4 regions of the Desulfitobacterium elongatum genome follow, and region 1 is predicted to be linked to each of the others. Evidence: riboswitches for the same ligand, from Rfam matches in the RefSeq annotation. Region 1 holds a riboswitch; each other region holds the start of a gene.
The links. Region 1 has a riboswitch for S-adenosylmethionine ahead of ACZ42W_RS17475 (homoserine dehydrogenase). Riboswitches for the same ligand answer to the same signal wherever they lie in the genome.
Positions count from the first base shown of each region.

Region 2: another riboswitch for S-adenosylmethionine. It lies ahead of metA (homoserine O-acetyltransferase MetA); the one in region 1 lies ahead of ACZ42W_RS17475 (homoserine dehydrogenase).
Region 3: another riboswitch for S-adenosylmethionine. It lies ahead of ACZ42W_RS20860 (methionine ABC transporter ATP-binding protein); the one in region 1 lies ahead of ACZ42W_RS17475 (homoserine dehydrogenase).
Region 4: another riboswitch for S-adenosylmethionine. It lies ahead of metH (methionine synthase); the one in region 1 lies ahead of ACZ42W_RS17475 (homoserine dehydrogenase).

Region 1 is NZ_AP038772.1:3,683,399-3,691,213, forward strand. It holds gene ACZ42W_RS17460 (amidohydrolase) at 39-1,223, opposite strand; gene ACZ42W_RS17465 (Tex family protein) at 1,250-3,415, opposite strand; gene ACZ42W_RS17470 (MFS transporter) at 3,532-4,725, opposite strand; gene ACZ42W_RS17475 (homoserine dehydrogenase) at 4,870-5,895, opposite strand; SAM riboswitch class I at 6,020-6,121, opposite strand; gene ACZ42W_RS17480 (two-component system sensor histidine kinase NtrB) at 6,142-7,329, opposite strand; gene ACZ42W_RS17485 (sigma-54-dependent transcriptional regulator) at 7,332-7,815, opposite strand, start outside.
Region 2 is NZ_AP038772.1:324,009-331,823, reverse strand. It holds gene ACZ42W_RS01525 (DUF1015 domain-containing protein) at 1-359, opposite strand, end outside; gene ACZ42W_RS01520 (phosphoglycerate dehydrogenase) at 473-1,636, opposite strand; gene serC (3-phosphoserine/phosphohydroxythreonine transaminase) at 1,706-2,788, opposite strand; gene ACZ42W_RS01510 (DoxX family protein) at 3,562-4,113, opposite strand; gene ACZ42W_RS01505 (HDIG domain-containing metalloprotein) at 4,562-5,152, opposite strand; gene metA (homoserine O-acetyltransferase MetA) at 5,241-6,158, opposite strand; SAM riboswitch class I at 6,227-6,332, opposite strand; gene ACZ42W_RS01495 (hypothetical protein) at 6,725-6,850, shown strand; gene ACZ42W_RS01490 (1,4-dihydroxy-6-naphthoate synthase) at 7,045-7,815, opposite strand, start outside.
Region 3 is NZ_AP038772.1:4,433,147-4,440,961, reverse strand. It holds gene ACZ42W_RS20880 (MBL fold metallo-hydrolase) at 1-933, shown strand, start outside; gene ACZ42W_RS20875 (iron-containing alcohol dehydrogenase family protein) at 1,023-2,120, opposite strand; gene ACZ42W_RS20870 (MetQ/NlpA family ABC transporter substrate-binding protein) at 2,274-3,104, opposite strand; gene ACZ42W_RS20865 (methionine ABC transporter permease) at 3,125-3,799, opposite strand; gene ACZ42W_RS20860 (methionine ABC transporter ATP-binding protein) at 3,789-4,802, opposite strand; SAM riboswitch class I at 4,881-4,985, opposite strand; gene ACZ42W_RS20855 (PucR family transcriptional regulator) at 5,407-7,017, opposite strand; gene ACZ42W_RS20850 (hydroxymethylglutaryl-CoA synthase family protein) at 7,302-7,815, shown strand, end outside.
Region 4 is NZ_AP038772.1:3,887,087-3,894,901, forward strand. It holds gene ACZ42W_RS18425 (bifunctional homocysteine S-methyltransferase/methylenetetrahydrofolate reductase) at 1-823, opposite strand, end outside; gene ACZ42W_RS18430 (vitamin B12 dependent-methionine synthase activation domain-containing protein) at 957-1,784, opposite strand; gene metH (methionine synthase) at 1,788-4,301, opposite strand; SAM riboswitch class I at 4,418-4,542, opposite strand; gene ACZ42W_RS18440 (hypothetical protein) at 4,630-4,806, opposite strand; gene ACZ42W_RS18445 (PAS domain S-box protein) at 4,828-6,765, opposite strand; gene ACZ42W_RS18450 (fumarylacetoacetate hydrolase family protein) at 7,057-7,815, opposite strand, start outside.

The sequences.
Region 1 (7,815 bases):
GGAATAAAAGAACAGGGGGAGTTATCCGTATATTTCCGTTATGCTTTTTCCCCCGTTTGGTCCTTAATAATCTTTCCGCTAATGATTACGGTTTCTGGGCGAGCCTGCAAGGTAAAAGGATGCTCACTCCAGATTACGATATCTGCATCTTTCCCAACTTCCAGAGATCCTAGCCGCTGAGCTACTCCCAGTATTTCAGCCGGATTGATTGTGATGGCCTTTAGGGCTTCCTCTTCATCCATACCCGCCTTCATCGCCAAGGCAGCACAGAGAGGTAATTGCTCGATAGGAGTCACAGAATGATCCGTAATAATCGCAACTTTTACTCCTGCTCGGGCCAAAATTCCCGGGGTCTCAAACGATTTATCCTTCAATTCAACCTTCGCGCGATTCACTAAGCATGGTCCAACGACGGCTGGATAACCGTATTCCGCTAATTCTTCGGCAATCTTATGTCCTTCAGTACAATGCTCGATTACGAGATCCACCTTAAACTCTTGTGCAATCCGAATCGCCGTCATAATATCATCAGCACGGTGAGCATGTGCACGGAGGGGGATTTCTCGTTTAATAACACGAAGCAAGTTTTCCATTCCAAGATCCCGCTCAGGCATTTTCTCAGGATCTTCAATCCCCTGATCGAGCTTCTCTAGATACGTCTGAGCATCGACAAGCGTTTGACGCAAAAGAGAGGCTGTCGCCATACGAGTCATGGGCATCTTCTTTTGTTCTCCGTACACCGCTTTAGGATTTTCTCCAAAAGCGACCTTCAACCCTGCTGGTTCGCGAACGATCATTTTATCTACGATTTTGCCCGCCGTCTTTAGAACCACTCCTGTCCCACCGATTACATTCCCGCTTCCGGGTGTGGAAAAAACTGCGGTGACTCCCCCAAGACGTGCATCCCGAAAGCCCTCATCTTCCGGATTGATTCCATCAAGCGCACGAAGCTCTGGGGTCAAGGGATCTGTCATCTCATTAAGGTCATCGCCCTCGGATTGATAGATTTCTTCTCCAATCCCGACATGACAATGTGCATCGATAAATCCCGGCAGGACCCACTTTCCTTCCGCTTCGATGATCTGAGCATCGGCTGGAGCCTCAAGACTCTCTCCTAGTGCCTTAATCTTAGTTCCTTCAATTAAAATGCTTCCCATAAATTCTTGGCCTTTCATGGTCTTAATTCGACCATTATGAATAAAAAGGCTTGTATTTGCGTTCATGTTTGTCCTCCAGTTTAATCCTAATTTTATATAGAAACCTGAGCATTCACAGGGATGTCCTTCATTGATAGACTGACTCGCTCCCGAGCCGAGTCAATTCCAAGGACCCGAACCTTCACGATATCACCGACTGAAAGGACTTCAATCGGGTGCTTAATAAACTTGTCACTTACTTGCGAGATATGAACTAATCCATCATGTTTCACTCCGATGTCAATGAAGGCGCCAAAATCGACGATGTTTCTCACCGTTCCTTCGAGAATCATCCCTTCCTTCAGATCTTCAAGGTGAGTTACATCCTGACGCAATTTAGGCCGTGGCAAATCTTCACGTGGGTCCCGTCCTGGGCGTTGTAGTGCGGAGAGTATATCCTTAACCGTCGGAATTCCTGCTTCAAATTCCTGGGCTAATTCTTCGGGACTCATTACTGCTAGAGCCAAGCGCACATCCGTGGACCGATCTCGTAAATCGTTTAGCGCGAAACCTGCCTTACGCAAAATATTCTCTGCCAATTCATATGACTCTGGGTGAACCGGCGTATTCTCCAAAGGATTCGCACCCTCTGGAATCCGAATAAAGCCTGCGCATTGAATATAGGTCTGTTCACCTAGCCTGGGAACTTTCTTGAGTTGAGCCCGCTTCTGGAACTTTCCATGCTCTTCTCGGTAAGCGACAATATTCTTCGCAATGGTTGGCTTGAGCCCTGCGACATACTGAAGAAGTGAAGGAGAGGCTGTATTCAAATCCACTCCTACTGCATTCACTGCCGACTCAACCACTCCTTGTAAGGACCCTTCAAGCCGCTTGGGTTGGACATCATGTTGGTATTGTCCGACTCCTACTGCTTTTGGTTCAATCTTTACAAGCTCGGCGAGTGGATCTTGTAGTCTACGAGCGATTGAAACTGCACTCCGTAAAGATAAATCAAACTCTGGGAATTCTTCTCCAGCGAGTTTCGAAGCGGAATATACAGACGCTCCTGCTTCACTGACGATGACATACTCAGAAGCTAAGCCACTCTCTCGAATGAGCTCCGCTGTAACTTCCTCAGTTTCGCGGGATGCTGTACCATTCCCAATCGCAATCACATCGACCTGATATTTATCAATCTCTTCCCGAAGGATCCTTTTAGCCTCTTCTCGCTTATTCTGAGGAGGATGAGGATAAATAACACCAACGTGGTGAAGCTTTCCTGTATCATCCACGACTGCGAATTTGCACCCGGTCCGGAAACCTGGATCGAGTCCTAGTACGACTTTTCCCCGTACAGGTGGTTGAAGGAGAAGTTGCCGTAAATTAGCAGCGAAAACCTTAATTGCTTGTTCCTCTGCTTTTTCCATGAGTTCAGCTCGAACTTCACGTTCAATGGAGGGAGCAATTAAGCGTTTATAGGAGTCTTCTGCTGCGTTGGCTACGAGTGCAGAGGAGGGTCCTTGCTTTACAAACACTTGGTTAATCAAGGCGAGGACTTGCTCTGGTGGTACTTCAACCTTCACTGTCAGAAACTCCTCTTTTTCTCCTCGATTCAGAGCAAGAATTCGGTGCGGGGGAATTCTTCTTACGGGCTCCCGATAGTCATAATACATCTCATAAGGAGAACGTTCCTCCGCTTTCTTTCCTGCAGTAACTAGGTCGGCCAGTCGAAACGTTGCTTCCCGAATCCGTTTGCGCATCGTGGCATTATCAGAGATCATCTCCGCTATAATATCCGACGCTCCACTCAAGGCCTCTTCACTGTTTTCTACCCCAAGTTCTGGGTTAATATACTTTTTAGCCTCTTCTACGGGTTGACCCTTGGGATATTGTTCCATAATCCATAGTGCCAGTGGTTCTAGGCCCTTTTCTTTGGCCACAGTAGCCCGTGTCCGACGTTTCTGCTTATATGGACGGTAGAGATCTTCCACTTCTTGAAGAATCTTTGCCTTTTGGATTTGATTCGCAAGTTCTTCCGTTAATTTTCCTTGCTCATCAATCAGTCGAAGGACTTCCCCTTTACGTTGCTCTAAATTCCGTAAATACTCTAAACGCTCGACGATGCTACGTAGAGCATTTTCATCGAGTTCCCCAGTAGCCTCTTTACGATATCGAGCTATAAAAGGAATTGTATTCCCTGCATCGAGAAGTTGAATCGCTTCTTTTACTTGATTCGGACGTAAGCCGATTTCTTGTGCAATCTGTTGAGTAAATTCCAAAGGTTAATACCTCCTATGTAGGAAACTAACAAGTTCTCAATTTTTTATTATAACATCCTTTTCCTAAAAAGCTAAAGAAAGAAAATAGAGCAGGCCACTTTAAGCCTGCTCATCGACTACTCGGTTCTACTCATTAACTCTTCTTTTTCTACACGTTTAAGCTTATAGAGGTGCATCGAGGTGATAAGAAGCAATCCCCAAAGGACAAAGACATACCCTTTCTGTCCCCCGATATCATACCCAATTGCTCCAATCGTCGGTCCTAGCATTTGACCTAGAATATTGCTTGTCTGGGAAAAGCTCATGTACTGTGCGACTTCTCCTTCTTGGGCAAGTGAAGCGATATAGGGAGTATACACCGCCGCCATTAGCATCTCTGCTAGGGTCATTAACCCTAATAAAAGATAGTAGCGGATAGCTCCACCTGGGAAGAGCAGTAAGCCCCAAGCCAAGGCAGACAAAGCAATTGCTATTCGGAGAAGTTTGAAGAACGAGAAGTCCTGCGTACGATTTGTGATAAAAACCTGTCCGACGACCACTCCTGCAGTGTTGATGAGAAGGAGGTAAGATAACGTCCTTCCTTTATCCTGAAAGGCGTCATTCACGACTACTGTAAAGGATGAAAAGAGTTGGAGCTGAACCATCAAAAAAAACACACCAGTAGTCACGGCCCATAGAAGTTGTCGATCTCTCTTCAACAATTTAAAAGCCCTCAGTGGATTTTTCATTTGGTTTGTCAAAATTTCATGCTTTTTTAAAGTCCTTCCCGTCTCACGCATAAGAAGCACCGTAAAACCCGTGAGCAGATACGCGACTATCGTACCGAGAATTGCTAACTCACGATGCGTAAAAAAGAGTAAACTGCCGACAAGAGGGCCAAGCGCAAAGCCCAAGTTTGCCATCATCCTGAGGATAGCAAAAGCTTCACGGTGACGATCCCGAGGGATGACTTCAGTGACCATCGCCATGGCTGCAGGACGATAAAAGTTGGAAAGGATTAGAAATAAGACATATCCCGCATACACCCATATAAAATTCGAATTCAACATTAGAGTAAGCACTAAGCCTGAGCCTACGAGAGAAAAAAGCATAATAGGCTTTCGACCGTAATAATCAGCCAATACCCCTCCCCAGGAGGTGCTAAACAGTTGAAAAAATTGAGGGAGTGCTGTCATGAGAGTAACCACCCAAGTCGGGAAGCCGCCTTCTTGCTTAAGGTATATCAACATGAAGGGGATAAACATAGAGCGACCAAATCCCGTAAGAAAATCCCCGAAAACCCTTAGCCAAAAGTCCATAGGAAACCGCATTTTGTTTTGCCTCACTTTAACATCTGATGATTAGAACAAAAACTATAATTTCGGCAACCTAGGAAGCTTTTCCTCCCACTGAATAACATTTTTCACTGACTACTGCTTCTTCCTCATTAGCAGAGTTTATCTTAACTGAAGATTTTACTTGGCAATAATTTCAACCCGCTGTTCGAGTAAAACCCTTTGTGCCACCTCTAACACATCGGATAACACTGCTCCACCCGTCGCTAAACCACCCGCACCAGGTCCCTTCCAGAACAAATTTCCGACCAGATGTGTTCTTAAGGATAATCCATTATCCACACCAGAAACTTGACTTAAGACATCATTTACGGGGAGCCACTCCAAACCAACCTTGGCCTTTATCCGTTCAAGTCCCACGAAATCTAAAGCTTCAGGATAGAGCAAAGAAGCCTTAGCCACTAATTTGGGGACACACCCTATTTTCTTTTGTTCCTCGATTTCTTCAGCGCTCACATCCTGAATTCCTGTGATATCAACGTCTTCAACCCGGATATTTATGTCAAAACATTCACGGCAAAGAATGACGAGTTTACAGGCAGCATCAAGTCCACTGACATCCATCGTCGGATCACTCTCAGCATAACCCGCTCTTTGTGCATCCAACAGTGCCTCTTCATATCCTTTTCCGGATTCAGCCATTTGCGTAAGGATAAAATTCGTAGTTCCATTTAAAATCCCACGTAGTTCTTCGACTCGATCCCCCAAAAGCCCATGCTGAATCGTTCTGAGGATCGGAATACCACCGAGTACACTTCCCTCGTAAAGCAACCGGACACCCTTCTTATAGGCAATTTCCTGTAATTCAACACCGTGAATTGCCAGCAAAAGTTTGTTTGCAGTAACTACATGCTTACCATTCAGAAGAGCCTGCTTGACATAGGAATACGTGGGGTGCTCATTTCCCATAACTTCAACGATTACGTTAATGTCCGGGTCCTGAAGGATATCTCCAGAATTCTTTGTTAAGGTAATGCCTTCGATTTCCCGTTCTTTAGTTAAATCGCGGACCAAAGCTTTCGTGATCTGGAGATTTCTCCCTAGATCCAGAACAATTTTATCTGAATGAGACAGTATCCCTTTCACCAGCCCTTGACCCACTGTTCCAAAGCCTAATAGTCCGATACGCACCGATTTTTCTTGCATAAACTCTTCCTCCCCCATCCATCTATCCGTCAAACAAGGTGACGATTCTATCCCATGTGTTGATTCGGAAGAATAAGAAAAGCCCTTCCATTCCAAGGAAGAGCTCTAACGTCATATGATCGTTCACTCATCTTCCAGGAATAATCCTGCAGGAATTAGCACCTCTGCCAAATAGGCCGGTTGCTGGGTTTCATCGGGCCAGTCCCTCCACCACTCTGGATGAGAAATATTCAATTTCTAAAACTATTATATGACAGGGGACAAATTAATGTCAATAGTTGTAGGTAAGGTTGTCGCTGCAGTGATTGGCAATAAAACCTCAGCCCTAACCCCACCTGACGATACGTTCGTTAAGGTAATCCTTCCTCGGTGCTGTTGAAGAATCCGATGAACTATGGAAAGACCTAACCCCGTTCCTTTTTCCTTTGTTGTATAAAAGGGATTGAACATATTGGCTATCACCTCGGCAGAAATTCCTGGACCTTGATCTGTAATGGCAAAGCCCACCCCTTCTTCGTTCCGTATCCCCTCGATGATAATTCTACCTCTCGGATTTTCGCTCTCCTTCTGGGCCTCTAAAGCGTTTATCAGTAGATTGAGTATCACTTGTTTCATCTGATCCCTATCCACCTCGACTGTAATTCCCACGACATCAGTAATTCTCAGTTCAAGAACCAGCCCTGCCTCTTCAATCAAAGGCTTCACGGTATCTGAACCCTCTTGTAGTAGTTCACTCAGACGAACAACTTGCCAGTTAGGTTCTTTCGGACGTGCAAAGCTCAAGAACTCCGTCAGCAATCGATTCAGTCTGTTTGTTTCTTCTTGCAAGACACGGCAATATTCAGAAACCGCTTGATCCCCAGACTTTTCCCTAGCAAGGAGTTGGATAGTCACCCGAATGATTCCCAAAGGGTTTCTGATTTCATGGGCTAAGCCCGCACTCAGCTGGCCTAGGGCTGTTAATCGTTCACTACGGCGAATCTCCGCCTCGAGACGCTGGCGTTCTTGGGCTTCTACTTCTAACTTCCTAACTAAGTCTTCCTTTACATCGAGCGCTTTCTTCAGATTCTGAGTTGCCTTCCTCTCTTGATCCACCAGAAAGCCTGTAAACCATCCAAAACCATTAATAAGAAGGATCTCTACCCACTGGGTATATTTCGCTTCTGTACTCATGGACATTTGATAGTCTGCCATAAACGGGAGAAACAAAACAGTGATAATTAATCCACTTCCGATTCCGCCAAAAGGTCCGAAGCGTATGGCAGCATAAATAACCGGAATATAGTAGCCAAACTGGAGAAGTAAATGGTAATCGACTGAATAGTGATAACTCGTATAGTGAATCCCTGTTAGCACAGAAATAAGCCCACTAATAATAAGTAAATCAAGGATAGTTCTTAACGGAAGCTTTCGTAACCCAAGATTCTTCGGCACGATCAATCCCTCCTGCTTTTTTGCCGGTCAATTCCGTGCTTCTCCAATCGGTAGAGAAAAGCATGCCGAGATAAGCCAAGGAGTTGTGCCGCATGCGTTTGATTCCCTTCCGCACGCTCTAAAGCTTGCTCCAGAAGAGATTTTTCCAATTCCTCTAGAGATATTCCTTCGGAAGGTAAGTTCAGCGGTTGATTTGCCCCTCCACGCTTCTCTTGCCTTAGCAAATCAGGTACCCACTCTACTCCAATCTCTTGATCTGGGCAAATAATAACCATTCGCTCCACAATATTTTGAAGTTCACGGACATTCCCGGGCCATTCGTAGCAAATAAACCTCTCTATGACCTCATCGCTAAATTTTTTCAGCGTCCCTGTGGGACTTAACTTCTGAAGAAAATGCTGAACTAAAAGCGGAATATCTTCTATCCTTTCCCTTAAAGGAGGAAGGTTAATTGGGAATACGCTCAGACGATAGTATAAATCTTCG
Region 2 (7,815 bases), 1.4 Mb from region 1:
TTTATGACATTATCGAGGTAATCATCGATCGCTGCACATCCCACCAGACCCGTCTGGGAACGCCCCTCCATAATCAGTTCATAGACGTAGTAACAGTTCTTATCTTCCTTAATCAATATGCTCTCATTCATCATATCCTGCAGAAGGTCTCTTGCTTTCTCATAGACCTTCGTATCATAGGGATTAAAGTCTTTATCAAATTGTGTCTCTGCTCTATCAATTTTCAAAAAGGATAACGGTTCCTTCAATACTTCTTCCAAAGCTTCTTGACGATTATATACATCATAGGGAAGTGCTGCCACTTTACTTGCAACATCTTCTCTAGGTCTTACTGACTTAAAAGGTCTTATAGTAGCCATACTCTTCCTCCGCTCCATAAGGTTCTTGTGAAACGAGGGGACAGGCACCCGTTTCGCTTCTTGCTTGCATTTGGTTCTGTGAAATGAGGGACCTATCTCCTCGCCCCCTCTCGCTACTTGATAACTCTTACTCTTAGAACTCCCTCGATCTCACTCAGTTTCTTGATTATTTTAGGAGAAGACGGGCATTCGATATCAATCATCGTATAGGCCCACTGTCCTTTACTCTTGTTCATTAGGTCAGAAATATTAAAGTTCTCTTTCGCTAAAGTTGAGGTGAACTGGCCGAGCATGTTCGGGATGTTTTTATGATTAATGGCTATACGACCCGCTTGATTACATACTCCCATGTCACAGTTTGGATAGTTCACCGAATTTTTGATATTCCCATTTTCTAGATAGTCCATTACTTCCTGCACTGCCATAATCGCACAGTTATCTTCTGATTCACTCGTCGAAGCTCCTAAATGAGGAATGGTAATGACTCCCTCGACGCCGCACACCTTAGGATTCGGGAAATCTGTAACATATCGACCAACTTTTCCAGACTCCAAGGCTTCAATCATATCCTCATCGATGACCAACGAATCTCTGGAGAAGTTCAGTATTTTAACTCCCTCCTTCATCATCGCAAAGGTATCTTTATTAAATATTCCCTTGGTCGAGTCTGTTAAAGGCACGTGAACTGTAATAAAATCACAGTCTCTAAAGATCTCATCGACAGACTTGATCGGCTTAATAAATTTCGAAAGTTTCCAAGCGTGTTCCACAGAAATGAAGGGGTCATAGCCGTAAACTTCCATCTCAAGTTTATTGGCCGCATTAGCCACCAAAACTCCAATCGCTCCAAGCCCTATGACACCAAGCTTTTTGCCTTTAATTTCGGTCCCGGCGAACTTCGATTTATTTTTTTCAACGAGTTTTGCAACCTCTGGATCCTGTCCACATGAGTTCACCCAGTTAACTCCACCAACAATGTTACGTGCAGAGATAATCAATGCAGCGATGACCATTTCTTTTACCCCATTCGCATTAGCACCTGGAGTATTAAAGACGACAACTCCGTTTTCAGCACATTTATCCAGAGGAATATTATTGACTCCAGCACCTGCTCTAGCAATTGCCTCTAAGGTACGGGGCAATTCTAAATCATGAATACTCGCACTTCTAACAAGTACCGCATGTGCATCATTGAATCGATCAACCACTTCGTAATTGTCACTCAATAAGTCTAATCCCACATTGGCTATAGGATTTAAGCAATTTATCTTAAACATAATCACACCCACCCCTTAATTTTTCTACCTATTCTTTAGCAATTTTTATCTAACTCTTTTCGGTTTTCTCTAACTATTTTCTTCTTCAAATTTCTTCAGGAATTCGACTAAAGCCTTAACCCCTTCGATGGGCATCGCGTTGTAAATACTTGCTCTCAAACCACCCACAGTCCTGTGTCCCTTCAAGTTATCAAACCCAGCGGCTTTCGCTTCCTTGATACACTTTGCATCGAGCTCTTCCGAACCTGTGACAAAGGGGACATTCATTAAAGAACGATCCTTCTTCACAACAGTACCTCTAAACAGTTGGCTTGAATCGAGGAAATCATAGAGGATGGCAGCCTTTTCCTCATTTATTTTCTTCATGGCCTCGAGACCGCCTAGCTTCTGAAGCCACTTAAAGACTTTGCCACAAATATAGATTCCATAGGCTGGAGGGGTATTATACAAAGAATTATTGTCTGCATGAATTTTGTATTTCAACATCGTTGGAGTCCCAGGTAAGACATCCTCTGTAATTAAATCTTCACGAATGATGACCACAACCACCCCTGCAGGGCCAATATTCTTTTGAACGCCGGCGAAAATAAGACCATATTTCGTGACATCAACGGGTTCTGAGAGAATATCTGAGGACATATCAGCGACTAGAATCTTTTCCCCGGTATCCGGTAATTCATTAAACTTCGTTCCGTAAATTGTGTTATTGTGGCAGATATAAACATAATCAGCATCCTCAGAAATCTTGAGGTTCTTTAGATCTGGTATATACGAAAACGTCTTATCTTCAGAGGAAGCTATGACATTGATCTTTCCGTATAGTTTACCTTCAGAGATTGCCTTCTTCGCCCATTGTCCAGTGTTAATGTGATCGGCTACTCTATTCTTCATCAAGTTCATGGGAATCATAGCAAACTGCTGTGAGCCTCCACCTTGAAGAAATAAGACCTTGTAATTATCCGGTATATTCATCAGATCTCTAAGATCCTTTTCAGCTTCTGCGATAATGTTCTCGAAGGCTTTCGAGCGATGACTCATCTCCATAACGGACATGCCTGTACCGTTGTAGTCTAACATCTCCTCTGCTGCTTCTCTTAGCACCTCTTCTGGTAATACGGCTGGACCCGCGGAAAAATTATAGACTCTTGCCATGAAAATCTCCTACTTTCTCATACTATTTTTATTAAAAATGACTCATCGCTACTAAAATTTTGCTACTTAAATAGTCTTCTCTCGCCCGTAATTTCTGTAAGAACTTACGAAGCCACGTCTTTCTCAGTCGGACCTCGTACCATCGAATAGGTCATTCTCATAAAATACTCCTTTTTTAAAAATTTATTGTTAAAATGTATCAAACTGGATATCTAGGGAAAAACAAAACCCACCCCATCATTGGGGCGGGAATTCCGCGGTGCCACCCAAGTTTTAACCGATTAAAGGTACATGAAAACAGACGCTTAAAAATATAAAAACCCCTCATCCCAATTAGGGACGAGAGGTTATTCCCGCGTTGCCACCCATGTTGCCAAATCGGCCAACTTATGTCCGCGCTATCGGGCGGAACCCGTCACAATTCATCATTGGCCACTCCAGGATGGAATCCTTTAGCTTCGTAGACTGACTTGCACCAACCGTCAGCTCTCTAAACTATTGAGCTTGGGACTTCCCTTCATCGTGTTAAGTATTTTTCTAGGTTATTTAGATTCTAATCTATAACAGGTCATCCTGTCAAGACTATTTTTGGCGAGTAACTCAATTTGTTTGAGCTCGCTAATTAAGTTATCATGTTTTTATCTTTTAGTATTTTTTTATATTTAGCATCTAGATGTTTTAACTTTTTTGAAAAAGACTCAAAGTCAGAAATATAAAAAAGCCTTAGAGCTTTAACCTCCAAGGCTTTTTACGTTGTACTTTATCACATTAAATTAGGCTGCTTGCTTCTTATTACCAGTTTGTAGTAATTTTTGATTTTTCTTAAAACTAAGGTATCCGCTTACGCCAATCATTTCAGCATATTTTGCGAATTTCATTACTGCTAAGTCTGTCCAAACATAACCGAAATTATTATAGGATCCGGAAGCAAAGAACTGGAGATTCATGAATAACGCTACTAAACCACCCCAGAATACTTTAAAGCCTAGAATCATGACTAAACCAATTCCAATTTCACAAGCAACAACCATGACATCAGTAAGTGCAGGCATCATATTTACGAAGAAAATATTAGCAACCCAACCATACCAATGGGTGATACCCAGTGGATCAGGATGGCCGGCAGCCGCTAGATTATTAACCATTCCTTTAATTAAACCAATCGAATTGAGTTTTCCATCAGAAAGCCATGTTGTAGCTTTGCCTATTCCTGCTTCAACCCAAGCATACCCAAAAATCACTCTTGCTACTGTAAAGACAATCACTAATAGTGCTGTTTTCCAATCCTTCATCTCTGCTTTTAAAGCATCAAAATAAGATGTCATAATATAATTCCTCCCAATATAGTGTACTGAAAATAAGAAAACCCAAATTAAAAGACAAATTATAAGAGCACTTGACTAAGATAATGGGCCCTCAAATATCCCTCCTTTAAAATTTTAACATCTAGTTGTCTCATTATTTAATAACAGGACGTTGAGACAACATTTCGATAACATTATTTTTCATTGCAATAAGCATGCCAACACGAAAGCCCGATAAATACGCGCTTATTATATCGAAATTTGTAAACTAGTTAACGTTAGAATGTTAACTCGTTGTAAACCAGTTAACATAAGGCCGGGATTTATGTTAACACCTTAAAAAGCGTTAACTATTTTAACGTTTAGCAAAATCATATTATATTTACTCTCTTATTCCTCTTCCAAAATGTTTAAAGCCAGTATCACTCTTAAAAGAGAGTTACTGGCTCATAGTTTTCCTCAGTATTATTTACTTCCCCGCTTCTAGGTTTCCCTCTAGACCTATTTCAGCCGCGACGTTCTGCATGCCTTTGATGGTTTGCTCGATAACATAATCCAAGTCCATCTTTAGCCTTTCTGCACCGTCTTCTATGACTTCACGGCTGACTCCCTCAGCGAAGCTCTTCTGCTTCCATTTCTTTTTTACGGATTTTACAGTTAAGTCAAAAAGGCTTTTACTGGGTCTAAGAAGTGCCGTGGCAGAAATAAGACCTGTCAGTTCGTCAATGGTATAAAGCACCTTTTCAACATTTTCGATGGGTTCCACTTCGTTGACAAGTTTGTAACCATGGCTTTCTATGGCCCGAATATACTCTTCAGGTAAATGCCTTGGCTCGAGTATTTCCCTCGTTTTGTGACAATGCTGTTCAGGGTACATCTCAAAATCGATATCATGTAATAGTCCAATGATGCCCCATTTTTCAGTATCTTCATTATAGAGGGAGGCAAATTGGCGCATGACAGCTTCCACTGTTATGGCATGTCTTAAAAGAGTCTCACTCTTGACATATTCGCTTAGAAGTTGCCATGCGGCTTCCCGATCGTGTTCATAATCTGGCATTGAAATTCCTTCTTTCTCAATCTATTTTTAATCCTTTGAAATTTGATTGCTCTGGCTAAGATCACATTCCTCAATTTCGTGTTTTTATTTAATCAAGTTCATTAAGATTATAGGGAGTTTCCTGATAGACATAGTAATTGAGCCAGTTTGCAAAGAGCAAATTGGAGTGACTCCTCCACTTAACGATCGGTGGTTGTTTCGGATCATCCCCCGGATAATAGTTTTGAGGGATGTTGATAGGAAGACCTCCTGCTATATCTCGGTCGTACTCAGATTTCAAGGTCAGGGGATCATATTCTGAATGGCCTGTCACAAAAATTTGCCGACCACCTTTTGTGCCCACTATATAGACGCCAGACCCCTCGGATTCAGAGAGAATCTCTAGCTCAGCAACCTTTTCGATATCTTCCCTTCTTACTTCCGTATGCCTGGAATGGGGGACATAGAAAATATCGTCAAACCCTCTGAAGAGCCTAACATTCTTTCTGTTAATGGTATGGGGAAAAACGCCAAACATCTTGGCAGGAAGTGAATACTTTGGAACACTAAATTGATGGTACAATCCAGCTTGTGCTCCCCAGCAGATGTACAGGGTCGAATAAACATGATGTTGGCTCCAGTCCATGATCTTCACTAACTCCGGCCAGAAATCAACCTCTTCAAAATCCATCTGCTCGATTGGCGCTCCAGTGACAATCATTCCGTCAAATTTCTTATCCTTAATGTTCTCAAAGGTATCATAGAATTTGACCAGATATTCTTCTGGAGTATTCTTGGAACGATGCGTTTCGGGATAAAGTAAGGTGATATCGACTTGTAACGGTGAATTGCTTAGAAGCCTCAATATTTGTGTTTCCGTGATAATTTTATTGGGCATGAGATTGAGAATCAGGATACTCAGTGGTCTAATATCCTGATGTGAAGCCCTTCCCTCATTCATGACAAAAATATCTTCATTATTTAATATTTCAGCAGCTGGTAAACCATCGGGTATGTTGATAGGCAAAGTGACTCTCCCCTTTCAAAACAAAAATCCTCATTCATACGAAAGAGGATTAATTTACACCATTTCCTCTCTCATCTATCAATGTATCCATTGCAGGAATTGGCACCGTTGTATTTTAAAAATACCGGTTGCCGGGTTTCATCGGGCCAGCCCCTCCACCACTCTTGATAAGAAGTTGATTCTATTCAATTATCGATATTAAAGAAAATAGCCATTGCTACTATATTATTACATTCTTTCATTTAAGTCAATCTGTCCTATAACAAAAGCAAAAACCGGACTCTTGACCCTTTCCCCTATCATTCGTTTGTGGCAACTGTTCGCTATGAAACAAATAAATCTCTACATATTATTACAGCACTTGGGACATCTATCTAAGACAAGGCATATTATGTACTATCTAACGAAGGGAGGTTGAAAGTATGGCAGTGGGGTTAGATGGAGTTATGCGTCATGGTGAGAAATTAGAAGGTATCGCAATCGTAGTTGTAATCATTCTTCTGCTTATTGCGATGGGAATTGCATTCTAAAAGAGTTCTAATCTGATGTGAGAGGAGGAGATCAATTTGTACGGCATGGGTTATGGTGGCGGATGTTGCAACCCAATTGTTATGGGCGGAGGTCAATGTGTTGGCGCAGCTATTATTGCCATTGCTATTTTGATCCTTATCGCCCTCGGCGTAATCTTCTAAATTAAGGATGCTTGGGCATCAATCTGAATAAGAGAAAGGAGATTGAGGTATGTTTGGTTTTAGGCGTTTTGGATTCTTTCCGTTTTTTTTCCCGTTTTTTCCCTTCTTTTTCCCATTTTTCTTCTTTGGTCACCGTCGGAGATTCTAACAACGAAAGGCCGGATATCCCGGCCTTTTTCTTTGCTATAACTCCTTTATATACGCAGTGCTGCCAAGTCAAACTTTGGTACGATTCCCTCTTGCATGGCCCGACTCAAGAGTGCAGTAATAGCCTCATATCCTTTTTCGCCTAAATCCTCGGAATACTCATTCACGTAAAGATTGATATGAGCGTTTGCCACTTCACTGGACAACTCTTGGGCGTGTTGTAGCACGTACTCCCGGGACTCCTGCGGATGGGCCCACGCATATTTAACTGATGCTCTGATCCATCCGGAGATAGCATCCAAATCCAAGGACCGACGAGCAATAATCGCTCCCAGTGGAATCGGTAAACCGGCATCTGACTCCCACCAGCTCCCTAAATCAGCCAAGAGCTTTAGACCATACTCAGGGTATGTAAAGCGTGCCTCATGAATGACTAGTCCTGCGTCAATTGCCCCATCGCGTACCGCAGGCATAATCTCGTCGAAGGGCATAACAACAATTTCACCTATGCCCCCTGGAACTTGCTGAGCTGCCCATAGCCTAAACAGTAAGTAGGCGGTGGATCGTTCACTGGGCACAGCTACACGTCGTCCCTTCAAGCCCGCTGGTCCCTTATCAGCAGCGCTTTCGTCTGAGGTCAGTACCAGTGGCCCACATCCTCTCCCCAAGGCGCCACCGCAAGGTAACAAAGCATATTCAGACAACACCCAGGGCAGTGCAGCGTACGAAATTTTTACCACGTCCGGGCCTTTTGAGCTGGCTGCCAAACTATTTGTTATATCTATATCTGCGTAAGTTACATCAAGTTTCGGTGCATC
Region 3 (7,815 bases), 750 kb from region 1:
ACGCAGGATAAAGGTATAACGCGAAGAAAATTTATCGCCTTTGGAGCAGTAGCTATAGGAGGCCTAGCATTAGCTTCGCAAATAAAAGGCATAGAGGATAACAAGAATAATATGATGACTCAACCAAAGTTTTACCCAACCCCCGAAAAGTGGAGGGATCAAGACTTATCATTGGCCTGGCTTGGTCATGCAGGGTTTTTAATTAATTTCTATGGGACTAAAATATTGATAGATCCTGTTTTCTATGAAAGAATCGGAATTACCCCCGTCAGTAATTATACAATTGGAGTTAAACGATATGTTTGCAGTCCTTTAACGGCAGCTCAAATCGGTAAAGTCGATCTAATCATTTGTTCTCATGCGCATACCGATCATTTTGATTTCCCGACGCTTCGTGATTTACAATCCACAAAAACGTCCATCTTAACCGCAAAAAATACGAAATCCCTTTGGAATGGCCTGAATTATAACTCTGTTGATGAAATCCATTGGGGAGATGAAAAGCAATATGGGGAATTATCGGTAAAAGCTATTGAGGGCAAGCATTGGGGAGCAAGGCTTCCATGGAACCAAGAGATGAAAGCAAATAGTATTTTGCTCTCCAAAAATGGGGTTAATATCTTTTTTGGAGCGGATACGGGGTACACTGAGTCAATTCAGCAACAACTTCGTGAAGTAGACATTGAATTAGCAATTATGGGGATTGGAGCTTATTCTCCAAAGTCCTTCGAGCCACGTCATGCCACGCCTGAACAAGCGATTCAGATGGCTGAGGAAATGGGGGCCAAGAAGGTTTTGCCAATGCATTGGGGAACTTTCAAATTATCACAGGAACCCATGGATGAACCGATTAAGCGATTCAATCAGGCATTAGCCGGTCAGTTAGATAAAATTGCAATCCAAGATATTGGAGCAACATGGATCAAGGCATAGTTGAATTAATGAATACAAGGGGACGTTTTGTGTTAAACGAAACGTCCCCTTGGTTCTGAACGGCTTGATTTTCTTCATGATACTATTTATTAGCTAACACTATTCAGAACTTCTTGTTCAAGGTTAGCTATTGCTTCACTTACTCTTGAGGAAGTGATGGGCCCGATGGGCATAACATGAATCGATTCTTCAGGAACGACTGATTTTGTGGCAATGGCGTTAATGATATCTTCAGTGATCTCCTTGATTCCTAGATGAGTTAACGAAATCGGCAAGCTAAGTTTGTTATAAAAAGGAATCAAGAGTTTGATTTCCTCCCACTTCCCCTCTAATACAAGCTGAACAAGAATGCCGTAGGCTACTTTCTCTCCATGTAGGGCATGATGAGTTTCTTCTAGGATAGTTAGTCCATTATGAATAGCGTGGGCACCTGCAATTCTTCCATAATGATCACCAAATCCGCCTACCATTCCACCAAGAACGATAATAGTCTCAACAACTTTAACGAAGTCATCGTTTAGAATGCCTGTTTCAGCTGCTTTTATTGCCCCTTCTGAATGTTGAAGTAATATATCTTTACATTGTCTAGCAGCATAGTGGGAAATTTGTAAAGGCACAGGTTTGTTATCAATAATTGATATTTGGACATCTGCTTCATACCATTTTGCAAGTGTATCACCGATACCGGCGGTAAGCAGGTTAATCGGCGCATTGACTAGAATTCTAGGCTCGATTAATACGAGACTAGCGCTTTCTGGAAAAATGTCATAACGAATAAAGGCTCCAGATTCATCGTAAATGACACTAAGTGGCGTCCAGGGAGAACAATTAGAGGCGAGTGTAGGAACGAGGACAAAGGCCTTATGTGCCAAATGGCTTGCTGCTTTTACTAGATCGAGTACTTTTCCACCACCTACCGCGATGAGTGCATCATAGGAATTTCTATTGATGATTTCTTTTACCGTTTCAATTTCAGTGATAGAGCAATCGCCACCATACGTGTAGTCTTCAGATTTAATCTTGCTGAACTCTGGCCAAAATGTCTTTGCCGCCTGCCAGGACTTTTCCCCATGAACCACGAGGACTTTTTCAAATCCTCGATCCAATAGCTTAGATTCTAGGTGTTCTAAAATACCTTCATTTAAAATGTATTCACTTGGTGCTCCATGTACTGAAAAGCTTTCCATAGTTATCACTCATTCCTTAGCTAAGATTTTCCCGATAAGGATGGAATCAAAACTCCACCTGAAGAAAGTTCTCTATATCTTAGAAAACGGGCAGTATTCCCCAATCTAAACAACAGGTTAGGGAAGACTGCCCAAATTAGTCTTTATTAAGTCTTATTTTTTCATCCAGCTTGGTTTTCCGAAACCTTTAAATTCTGTATCAATGACTTTCACAAATTCTGGAGATTCGATAACGGCTTTTATATCTTTAGCAATTTGTGAACCTTCATTGCTAGCTGTTACAGCGACAATATTACGATAAGGATCAAGCATATTTTCAAGGGCTAAGGCATCAAGCAAGTTCATTTTAGCAGCAAGTGCAAAGTTTCCAGGTACGGCTGCTAGATCTACGCTGTCCACAGAACGAGGAAGTTGACCGGATTCAAGCGGTTTGAATACTAATTTCTTTGGATTTTCAACGATATCTTTCTCTGAAACCTTTAGTGGATTCGCATCTTTATTTACTTTAATTATCCCTTTATCTTGTAGAGTATTAAAAGCACGGGCAGCATTGGTAGGGTCATTAGGAATACTAACAGTTGCTCCCGTTTTAACTTCATCGAGTGATTTATAGGTCTTTGAATAAATGCCCATGGGTGCTGTTGGAACGGAGATCAAGGCCGTTAAATCCATCTTATTCTCTTTTTCAAAGTTTTCCATGTAAATTGTGTGCTGGAATAGATTGGCTTGAATATCGCCATTATTCAATGCTTTATTGGGTTGGATGTAATCGCTGAACTCAACAACTTTTACGGTATAGCCCAATTTTTCTAAACCAGGTTTAATGGCTTTTGTCACCATGTCACTGTAAGGACCAGCAGTAGCACCAAATTTGATTTCTTTGGATGTTGTGCTTGCCGTTTGTCCACCACTTTTGCTACTGCCGCAAGCGGTTAAAACTCCTACCACTAAAAGTAAAGTCAATACGGTTAACCATTTTCTCATCTTATCTTCCCTCTTTCTTCTTATTTTCTTTTATCTACAACTTTGGCAATAAAATCACCAGCAAATTGGATAAGCTGAACTAAAATAACTAAAATCAAAACGGTTGAAATCATGATAGTGTTGTCATAGCGATAATAGCCGAAGCGAATGGCCAAATCACCTATTCCGCCACCGCCAACTGTACCGGCCATGGCCGAAAAACCAATCAAACTAATGAGTGTTAAGGTAACACCAGAAATAATTCCGGATCTAGCTTCGAGGAGCAGCACTTCCTTGATGATCATCCAGGGAGTTGCACCAGCGGCTATCGCAGCCTCAATGACTCCTTTATCAATCTCACGTAAAGCCGTTTCCACGATACGTGCAAAAAATGGAATTGCAGCAACAGAAAGGGAAACACTTGCTGCAGTAGGGCCGATGGTCGTACCCACTAGAAAGTCTGTCAAGGGAATGAGTGCGACAAGTAAAATGATGAACGGAATCGATCGTACCAAATTAACGACAAATCCTAAAACATTTTGAAGCACCCGATTTTCCAAGAACAAGCCTTTGTCAGTGATATATAAGAAGATTCCGATGGGCAAGCCAATTAAAATCGCGACAACCAAGGAGATGGAAATCATATAGATGGTTTGAATAAACGCTGAATTGATTTCAGGGATAAGTTCTACAAAATGATTAAATTCAAAGCCCATTTTGTAACACCTCCACTTGTACTGCCCTGCTTTCGATATACTGTAGGGCCTTTGCGATTTCTTCCTTTTGCCCGTTTAGTTCCATAATAAAGATGCCAAGCGGCAATTCTTGAATATATTCAATGGAACCATGGAGGAAATTACCGTGAACGTTAAATTTCTGGAGCGTATCGGAAATGACACCCTCTCCAGCGACCTCTCCCTTGAAGGTCACCTTGATAATTGGTCCTTTGCAGCTCTCTAAGATAACCTCTGGGATTTCGAAGGAAACAACACTCGCTATGAATTCTTTGGTGAGTTCGGCTTTCGGGTTTGCAAATATATCATAGACAGAGCCTTCTTCGATAACTTTTCCGTCTTGCATGATTGCCATTCGGTCGCAAATTTCCTTCACAACGTTCATTTCATGAGTGATCAAAACAATCGTTATATTAAGCTCTGTATTAATCTTTTTTAATAAATTTAGGATTGATTTTGTCGTCGTCGGGTCTAGGGCTGAAGTGGCTTCATCACATAAAAGTACAGTGGGATTATTAGCAAGGGCACGAGCGATACCTACCCTTTGTTTTTGTCCTCCGCTCAGCTGTGAAGGATAGACATCTCTTTTGTCGGCTAGACCGACCATTTCGAGGAGTTCTTCAACTCTCTCTTTAATTTTCACTGTCGGTACTTTAGCAGCTTTAAGGGAAAATGCTACGTTCTCAAACACCGTTTTTTGACTGATCAAATAGAAATGCTGAAAAATCATCCCTATTTTTAAGCGTGCACGGCGTAGGTCTTCACTGTTTAAGGAAGTAAGATCCTTCCCGTTAACGAAAATGCTCCCTGAGGTTGGCCTTTCTAACAGGTTAATACAGCGAATCAATGAACTTTTTCCAGCGCCTGAGTAACCAACGATTCCAAAAACTTCACCTTCTTGAACAGTCAAGGACACATTATCGACTCCCTTTACTGTTCCATTCTTTGTATCATAAACCTTTGAGAGATTACGAATTTCAATCATATCATTCCCTCCTTTTTATCAGTAGTTTAAAAAATGTCCCTTTCAAACTGAAAGGGACATCGAAAATATCTCTGTTTCGACTTATCTTTCAGAATGTTAGTCATTCTGCAGGATTTAGCACCTTCCCAAATAGGGGGTTGCCGGACGTCATAGGGCCAGTCCCTCGGTCACTCTGAATAAGGATAACTCTATATTTAGTTGTAAAATAATACTAAGTATTCCTATACGACTATTTACACTTAGCTATTGATTGGATTTATACTATTACATAACAGAAGTAATGTCAATAGATTTCTTTAAAATAGATATCTTCCAAGTGATACCTTGCAGAGAGGAAGGGGAACACGTAATAAGGGGACGGGACATCGTTTCATGTTGTGGCCCGTCTAAAGATGCAAAACTTTTTTGTCAAATTAGCTCATAATGTCCGTAATGCGAAGACGGGTACGCCGCAGGCAGAGGTGATTCAAACGGTTTGATGAGCTGGATATAGATGGACTCAGGCGTCTTCTTCAGAGCGGATGTCGGGAGTCTGGCTGATCTCAAAACTAAAGTTTCTCTACAAAAACCGGAGGTTCCAATTATGGAAGCTCCGGTTTTTGTTCTAATATGACCCAAGTTTAGCGAGGATATATGCGGTGTTTAATATGTATTTCCCCTGCGTTGTAAAGTAATCAATATTTGTCAAGTCTGCTATCTTTTGAAGACGATAACGTAATGTGCTGGGATGAATATGCAGATCAGCAGCAGCTTTTTCCAATGTACCAATGGTAAGACACTTTTCCAAGGTAAGAAAAAGCTCTGTTTGATACTTTTTATCATAATTTTCTAGAGGAAGAATTACATTTCGCTTTAAGAATGTATGCTCATCGGTATTGAGCATGTGGGAAGCCATACGTATTTCGAGGTAATCTCTATAAACGTGAATGGATTGATCAGGAAAAAATGCTTTTCCAAACCGAATCGCTTGCTTTGCCGCCTCGTAACAATGAGGGATTCCGGTTAAATCGGTTTCAATCATACTACACCCAATATACATATGGTTTTTTATTTCGGAGAGTTCAGACAAATTATCCAATACACTTCTCATGGTGTCTTCCCTCATATGACACGATGTGCTTGGAAAAGAAACAAAAGCCATATATCCATCTGCAACTGAATGAACCAAGCTTTTTGGGAAAAGAGCTTGTATATAACGAGAGATTGATTGCAGCCTTGAACGGAAAATATACGGGCTTTCCTGCTTTATTTTCGACTTAGAGGTCAAAACCAGAACATAGTAGTTTGTGTTTGGAATAACCCCTAGAAGTTGTAGTCGATCACGAACAATATCTTCATCAGAATGATGGAACAGAAGCTCATCAATGATAGCGGTGGTCATGCGCTGTTCAGTTTCTAAGACAAGCTGCTTTTCGAGCAACTTGATGGATATAAATGAAACCATCTGTTGGATAAACAACAATTCGCGTTCGTTGATTTGTGCGTCTTTTTGCAAGAGGAAATAACCTATGATGTTGTTATGAGCTAGGCATGGAAATACAAAATAATTTTTAATTGATATATAAGCTAAGCCGTTACGAACCAACTTCTTTTTATTGATTATTTCTTCTCCCAGAATTAAGGCTTTTATATCTTCTAAAGGTTCGGTATTCGTTTCGGGATACTGCGCCAGTATTTCCCAACAGGCAGATAGACAAGCACAGTTGCCTTCTAAATGTTTTCCAATGATCTTGATGAAATAGTCAAGCTTTTCGCCGCATAAAACAGCGCGATAAAGTTGTTCATGTTGTTCATTGATCCCTTTAATTATATTGAATTGGTAATTAATGATCTCTGAAGTGACGGCAGAAATAATATCTCTAAAAGGCAAATCCTTATCACTGATTACAAATAAGGGCAGTTTATATTCTTCTGCAATCTTTATGATGCTTTTCGGAACCTTGTCGATAAAGCGGTTAATTTTCAGGATAATTCCGCTGATGTTCTTTTTTGCAAGTTTAGTAACAACCTCTGGAATAAGCTCAAGGTTATCCCGATAAGTGTAAAAGGTTGTCAAAACCAACAGACCGTTACCCAGGTTTTTGTCTGCAAAGTCAGGAACTTCCAATACGGTTATATATTGAAGTTCACGTCCCAGTCCGTCTGCGCCGGCGATTAAATGGATTTCATTCTTAAATATTTCTAGATTGCAGAGATCTGAAACATGGATACTCATTTTTTGCCTCCCATGCTTCTTTTTATCTTTGTTTAAAAAGCATTGTGTGCAGCGGAAGTCGCTGAAGTTTCCCTTATTAAAGTTTTCCTATATTAACTTAGACTAGCATAGGAGAACGATATACGTCAATTCTGAATATTCGTAGAAAACTAGGAAAGAATCATGCTTTACTTAGAAGCTTTCAAGGAAGACACCACTGTAAGATTTCGATAAAATTTAATCAAGTCATCAAAATAGAAATGTAATCAATACACAAAAAAAGATTCAAAGGAGGTTGGTTTACGATGACGAATGTTGGTATTACATCAATTGGAGCATATATTCCGTATTACTCGATGGATCGGAATATGATAGCAAGAGCATGGGGTGCGCGCGGTCTTAAGGGTGAGAGAAGCATGGCCAATTCCGACGAAGACAGCGTAACCATGGCTGTGGAGGCGGCGATAGACTGTTTTCGTTTTGTTGACAGAAATGATATCGGTGCCTTGTATTTTGCGTCAACTACCGCACCGTATGCAGAAAAGTCCCATGCGAGCTTGATCGCCACCGTATGTGATTTAAGCCACGATGTGTTTACGACGGACTTCGCAAACTCCATGCGATCGGGAACAAGTGCACTGAAAGCCGCCGTGGATGCGGTCTTGGCGCAATCGTCCGGACAAGCACTTGTCACGGCTGCAGACTGCCGAAACGGTTATCCGAAATCAAGCCAGGAGCAGTTGTTCGGTGATGCTGCGGCAGCGGTTGTAATCGGTACGGAAAATGTGATTGCTGAAGTAGTGTGCTTTTCCACTGTTA
Region 4 (7,815 bases), 200 kb from region 1:
TTCCACAACATCCCCCAATAATTCGAACTCCCTGCTCCCGTATGCGGAGTGCATATTCGGCAAAGTATTCTGGAGAAGACTTATAGGAAAGCTTCCCATCTAGAAGTCCTAACCTTCCAGCATTCGGGAAGATCGAAATTATAGCATTTTCCGGAGTAAAACTTTGCTCCAGTGTCCTTAGCATCTCGGCAGGACCTAAACGACAATTTAAGCCAATGACATCGGCCCCTACCTTATGCAGCAACTTAAAAGCCTCACTTACTGAATAGCCGTCCCGAGTTCTTCCTACCTGCAATGTAGCAAGTTGAGCAAAAACTGGTTGTCGGGTTAAATTTCGGACAATTTGCAAGGCAAAAAGAAGTTCCTCCAAGTCTTGAAAGGTTTCAAGGATAACCCCATCGACCTTCCCCTCAAGCAAGGCAATTGTTTGCTCTTCATATTGACTCTGGTAAAGAGCAAGTCGTTCCGTCCGGATCCTCCCGGCAACAATCGAGCCAATGCTACCTAAGACATACGCCTTATTCCCTGCAGCCTCTCGGCTTATTTCCACCCCCGCCCGGATGATTTCCCCCACTTTATCTTCAAAGCCATATCGTTTCAAGGCTTCCCGATTAACCCCTAAGGTATTGGTCTCTATCAAACGAGCTCCGGCTTGAATGTACGCCTCATGAACCGAACGAATCAGTCCTGGATTTGTTAAATTTAATTCTTCATAGCAAGTTCCCACTGGAACCCCTAACTGGTAGAGAAGCGTCGCCATGGCTCCGTCAGCTACGATTAAGTTTTCTTGTAGAAAACGTCTAAATTCTTCTTCTCGTGTCATGATCTCACCCTCTAAAATTAGGAAAGATGTATTCTCGTAACACTACATCTTTCCCTTACTTTGTTCCATAATACTACCTTGTCAATACGCTACATGTTCATATGAATGTCGTCTTGATGAATATCTAGTTCCTTTAGATTACACTAAAATAGCGTGCCTCCGGATGAGCAAATACAAGTGCCGTCACAGACGCCTCCGGATCCATCATATATCCTTCAGTGAGTTCAATTCCGATCTCTTCCGGATGAATAAGTCTGAAGATTTTCTTTTGATCTTCGATATTGGGGCAGGCTGGGTAACCTAACGAAAAACGCATTCCCTGGTATCGAGCAGCCAAGCGTTCCTTCATCCTCATATCTAAAGAGTCTGGGATTCCCCAGGCATCCCGCATCAGGTGATGAAGTCTTTCAGCGAATCCCTCAGCACTCTCTAAGGCTAAAGCTTGGAGGACATAAGATCTCAGATAATCTCCCTTCTCCTTAAGCTCAGCTGCCTTCTCTCTAACTCCTAGTCCTGCCGTCACTGCGAACACTCCTATATAATCCATCTCTCCACTCTCTACTGGACGTAGAAAGTCGCTGAGACATAGATAAGGTTCTTTAACTTGTCGTGGAAAGCTAAATCTCTCGATAACTGTCAAGGATTCCTTGGGATCATAAACTAATACATCATCGCCCTCAGCCTGTGCAGGGAAAAACTGATAGATCCCCTGAGGCTTAATCCAGCCCTTTCCCTTGGCTTCCTCTAGGGTTTGCTCCACAATCCGATAGACTTCTAGTGCTTGATTATCTCCCTCTTTCAAGCGCTCTTCCACATTTCCCTTTAGACCTAAGTGCTTGCCTAAGAGTAATTTAAGGTTAAGATAGGGCTGAATATAGCTTAACGGGTAATTCTTGAAGACATGACGCTCACAATTAGGTGGAATCATCGGTGTATAGTTCCATTGATTTCTACTCTTCATTTCTCATACCTTCTTACCCAAATGCCGATTTACCAATTCTAGTCCATGCATTGCATCTCTAGCATAGAGCACTAGACCTTCATATTCAGGAGCAATCCTATTTTCGGTAAAACGAGCGGATAAGGCGGCGCCTCCTACAAGAAGGGGGATGTGTATCCCCGCCGTACGGAGATCCTGTGCTGTCACAGCCATTTGCTGGGCAGATTTCACTAATAGACCCGATAGACCGATTGCATCCGGCTTTTCCCTCTTACAAGCCTCGATGATTTGTTCAGGAGAAACTTTAATTCCCAAGTTAATAATCTCATATCCGTTATTGGAGAGAATAATTTCAAGTAGATTTTTCCCGATATCATGGACATCCCCTTTAACGGTAGCCAACAGGATCTTCCCCTTCAATGCTCCCTCGTTCTTTCCAAGATGAGGTTCTAAATAGTCTACTGCAGCTCTCATGACTTCGGCACTCTGCAAGACTTCTGCAACGATAAGCTGATTTCCGTTAAAAAGCTTTCCGACCTCATCCATTCCGGCCATTAAAGGCCCATTTATGAGCTCAAGTGCAGAATATAGTTTAAGTCCTTCTTCTAAATCAGAGATTAAGCCGTCCTTCGACCCTTCGACGATATATTGAGCTAAACGTTCTTCTACAGATAGAATCTTACCCGGATCCTTAGACGTCACACTATTTTTATTCCGATAGAACTCAGCAAAACGTGCAACACTTTCATCATTCGTATTAAATAAAAGTTCTTCGGAAAGTTGTCGTTCGGTTTCAGGGATGGACGCATACCGCTGAAGCTTCTCCGCATTCACGAGGGCATAATCCAAGCCTGCCTTTGTCGCATGATACAAAAAGACGGCATTCAAGACTTCCCTCCCGGCTGCTGGTAAGCCAAAGGAAACATTGCTAACTCCTAGAATAGTTTTGCACTCAGGGAACTCCTGCTTAATGAGCCGAATTCCTTCAATCGTCTCTTTAGCCGAACCCAGGTAGGTTTCGTCTCCTGTCGCAACAGGGAAGGTAAGTGTGTCAAAAATGATATCTTGTGTTGAGGCACCATATTCGGTCATCAATCCATAAACCCTTTTGGCAATCTCTAGCTTTCTTTCTCGGGTTAGGGCCATCCCTTTTTCATCAATCGTCCCGACAACGATAGCAGCCCCGTATCTTTTCAGAAGAGGAATAACTTCCTCGAATCGCGTTAACCCATCCTCCAGGTTAATGGAGTTAATCAGCGTTTTTCCTTGTGAGAATTTAAGTCCTAGTTCCATGACCTTCGGGTCTGTTGAGTCAATCATGAGAGGAGCCTTAACCTTTTTTACAACATAGGGTAAAAACTCGCACATATCTGTGTATTCGTCTCGATCCGGGTTCGCCAAACAAACATCGATGACTTGGGCTCCTTTCTTGGCTTGTGCTCGAGCAATCTCAGAAGCTTCATCATAGCGACCTTCCGCAATCAGATCTCGAAACTTCTTCGAACCAATGACGTTTGTCCGTTCACCCACGATAAGCGGACGATTCTCCTCTTCGACATAGACGGGTTCAAGCCCAGATACAGCACTCACCGTCCGCTGTGAAAGTGGACGAGGAGCATAATCCTTAAGCACCGCAGCCATGGCCCGGACATGTTCGGGGGTCGTTCCACAGCAACCTCCAGCCACATTGAGCCAGCCGCGCTCCGCGAAGCCAGCCATTTTCCGAGCAAGCCCTTCCGGTTCTTCATGATAATGCCCATCTTCATCCGGCAACCCGGCGTTAGGATAGCAGCTTACCCCACAGCTTGCTAATTGAGAAAGCGAACGGATGTGGTCACGCATAAATTCTGCTCCAGTTGCGCAATTAAGACCCACAGTAATCGGATCCAGATGTTCAATAGAAATATAGAAGGCTTCAATATTTTGTCCTGCAAGAGTCGTCCCCATAGGTTCGATCGTTCCCGAAATCATAATCGGAATTTTATGACCCAAGTCAGAAAAAGCCTTTTGAATTCCAACTCCGGCCGCTTTTACATTAAGTGTATCCTGGGCCGTCTCGACAATGAGGACATCCACTCCACCCTCAATCAAGGCTTTCGCCTGACGGCAATAGGCCTCACTTAAACCATCAAACGTTACTCCAGCGGTCAAGGATAGGCTCTTCGTCGTTGGACCCATAGAACCAGCGACAAAGCGTGGCTTTTCCGACGTCGAATAGGAATCAGCTACTTCTCTAGCTAGTTTTGCAGCAACTCGATTAAGTTCACTATCTTTTTCTTCCAAGGCATAATCCGCGAGAACCACGGTCGTTGCCCCGAACGTATTTGTCTCGATAATATCCGCGCCCGCTTCGAGGTACTCTTCATGGATTGAGCGGATGAGCTCAGGGCGGTTAAGATTCAAGATTTCATTACAGCCTTCGTATTCATCTCCCCCGAAATCCTTCGCGGTTAGGTTCGCTCTCTGAAGCATGGTTCCCATCGCTCCATCGAGAATGAGTATTCTCTTTTCTAGTTCCTTTTCAAATAAAGATTTCATCTCATTCTTCCTCTCCATATACAAACTTGCAAAGTGCAGCTAAGCACTGTAGATAATATGTAGAATTGCAAAAGCCTCTTCCACAACAGAAGAGGCTCACAAAATCGTTTGTAATCCTCTTATCTGCCAGAAGTAACCTTCTGCAGGAATTAGCACCATACTTAAATTCTCTCAATTTAAAAGAATTTATGCTGGTTGCCGGGTTTCATCGGGCCAGTCCCTCCACCACTCCGGATAAGAGTTTTATTGAGTTAGTATCTCGAATAAAAAGTTAAACTCATAATAACAGTTCCAAAACAGTCTGTCAATAGTACAATTCTGTACTATATCACTTCTCCGACTGGGCACACCCTCCTGCTCCTTGATTCCACTCAGAGTTATCACAAGGAAATCCAGTGTTCCCAATGTGACATTCCCGAATCGGTGAAAAATCAACTATGAAATCAAAGGGGATAAGTTGCTTACCTTGTAAACTTGATACAACGACATAAAAAGAGACCGACATGGTCTCCCTTCTAATTTCCCTTTAAAATTGCACACTTACCTTTGTCCCTTTCGGGCTTGAACGAATATCAAGGGTTGCTTTATGCCTTGCAGCAATACTATAACAAATGGCCAGGCCCAAACCCGTCCCATTATCCTTTGTTGTAAAAAACGGAGTTCCAATTTTCTCTCTAATCTCACTAGGGATACCACACCCTTGGTCTTCGACCATCAGAACAACTCTTCCATGCTTTAAATAGGTAGAAATCGTAAGGACTCCATCGGCCGACATGGCTTCTAAGCCATTACGAGTAAGATTCAAAATAAGCTGGCGAAGTTCTTTCTCATCTACGTAAGAATCCGGGATATTTCCTAGCCTGATATTTACACGTTTATCTTCCATATTTGCGTGTGCATAAATGAGTGGGTAAAGAACATTGATAATCGTGTTAATATTAACTACCTTGAAATCTACGATGCGATCTCGGCTAAGTGACAAGAATTCAGAAATGATTTGATTCGCCCGATCCAGCTCCTCTATCATGAGTTGGAAGGTTTCTCTATACATAAAATTCTCCGCTTTGGCTGAAAAAACCTGCAGATACCCTCGAACTGTCGTCATAGGGTTTCGTATCTCATGTCCTATTCCCGCTGCCATTTCGCCAATTAAATTAAGCCTTTCGAGTCGTGCCATCTCCCGCTCTATATGTTTCTTCTCAGTTATATCTTGGACGACCATGAGAAAACAGGTCTGTGTTTCTATTTGAACCGCTTCTGCAGAAAGAAGTCCAATCCTCTCTTTTCCAGATTTTGTGGTCATTCTTATATCCCAATTAAGAACTACGCCATTTTCTCTCAAGCACTTTTGAATCTTTTCTTGATCCGCTTCGTCTATTAAAGATGTAAAATCTAATAATCGCGTATCTAAAATTTCACTTCGTTCATACCCTAAGGTCTCTGTGAAGGCGTCATTAACATCAAGAACAAGCATCTCTTCCAGTGATAAGATCAACATAAGAGTAGGGCTCGCCTTAAATGCTTTGACAAATAGCTCCTCAGACGATTGACGAGCGTACTCCGATTTTTTACGTTCTAGAGCACTAAAAATGACTTCCCCGACCACTTTCAGAAGTCGCAGATCCTCCTCAGAAAAGCTTTTGTTAAGCCTGCGATTAGAAACTCCAATAAAACCAACGATTTGATCTGACTGGGTGATGGGTATATTAATGAGCATCTGAGCGTCCAGATGCTTAAATACTTTCTTCATCTCATGGGCTTCAGCGGGTTGTAGTTTATCGACCTCTTCAGAATAGAAACTACCTTTTTCACTTAATTTGCTATACCACCTAGGCAAGGCCTCGACACTTAGTTCCAAGCCTGGAAAGGGTTCAACCCCCGGCGGATTCCACTCCACAACTTTCTTGTACTTTGTCCCCCCTTGATAGAACTGGTTAATAAAAATTCGATCAATTCCTAAGAATTGACCAATAACCTCGATAGCTTGCGTGATTTCGTGGTCGATCTTATCCACGGCAAGATTAATAAATCGTGTCGATATCATGGTGACTAGTCTCTCGAATTCAATACGGCGACTCAGATTCTGTTCCGCTAACTTTCGTCCACTAATATCTTGGATTTGGGCAATCTGGTAAAGTGGATTCCCTGATTTATCGCGGACTACTGAGATGCTAGCCAATCCCCATTTGATTTCACCTGATTTATGTATATATCGTTTTTCGACATGAAAACTTGAAATTTCACCTAAAATAAGTCTATTTAGATCTTCTATGCCGACGGACAGATCTTCAGGATAGGTAATATCTTTAAAACCCATTGTAAGAAACTCATGAGGTTCATAGCCATAAAACTCACAGAAATACTGGTTCACCTTAAGATAACGGCCTTCCTTAGTCAATAAGGCCATTCCAATCGCTGCGTAATCAAAAACATTTTTATAATCTTCCGGTAACTCCATGTGCATTTAATGGTTTTCCCCCTCTCTCTAGAGCAAGTATAAATCATAAACACTATAAATTTCTTCATCATCTAATTAATAAAATACATCATCTTCCAAAATTCTGCACTATTTTCTTTTCAATTTATAACTTGATTAATGTGTAATTTCTTTCTTATTACAAGACAGACATAATCCTCAAGAATTATAGTGAAAAAGATGAAAACTACTTATCTAAGTAAAGATAAGTGTTGTTTTCATCTTTTCTCATTTCTCTATGTTGAGCTTGAAACATTTTAGTTCGTGAATCTTTCATCATTAAAAACTGGTGTAATGGGGTTTAAGCTTCCAGCTTTCAGCGCTTATTTTACAATGGTTTGTCAGCTTGCCGATTTCTGATATCTCTATCTCGACTTTATCATCGACGTTTAACGATGAACCATAACCTCCGGGTGTACCCGTTAAAATAACATCTCCAGGCAATAACGTCGTGACGTGAGAAATGAAGCTCACAAGGTATTCGATCCCAAAGATCAAATCAGCAGTATTTCCCTTTTGTTTTTGCGATCCATTTAAATAGGAAGTAATCGTCAAATTATGAGCGTCAATTCCTCTGGCTATCCAAGGACCTAAGGGGAGAAATGTATCGAAGGACTTCGAGCGACCCCATAGTACGTCTGCTTTCTGCAAGTCCTTAGCCGTTATATCATTAGCAATCGTATATCCCCAGATGTATTGATGTACGTCATCTTCAGACACAAGATGTGCCTTTTTCCCTATGACAATGGCTAACTCAGCTTCAAAGGCCAAATCCTTTATCATGGGCCATTTAATAATACTGTCCTCCGGATTTGTTATGCTTGTCGAAGGTTTAATGAATAGAAGAGGCTCCACAGGCCATTTAGCTCCGGGCTCAAGAATTGTGTCTTTATAATTAAGACCAACACAGACTGCTTTCGTGGGGGTACATGGGGCTAATAGCTTCACTGAGGAAAGGTCATACTCGATTCCTGATTCTTTAAAATCCGGAAACTCTTCACCGATCAGTTCTGCCACCCTTTCCCCTTTAATTAATCC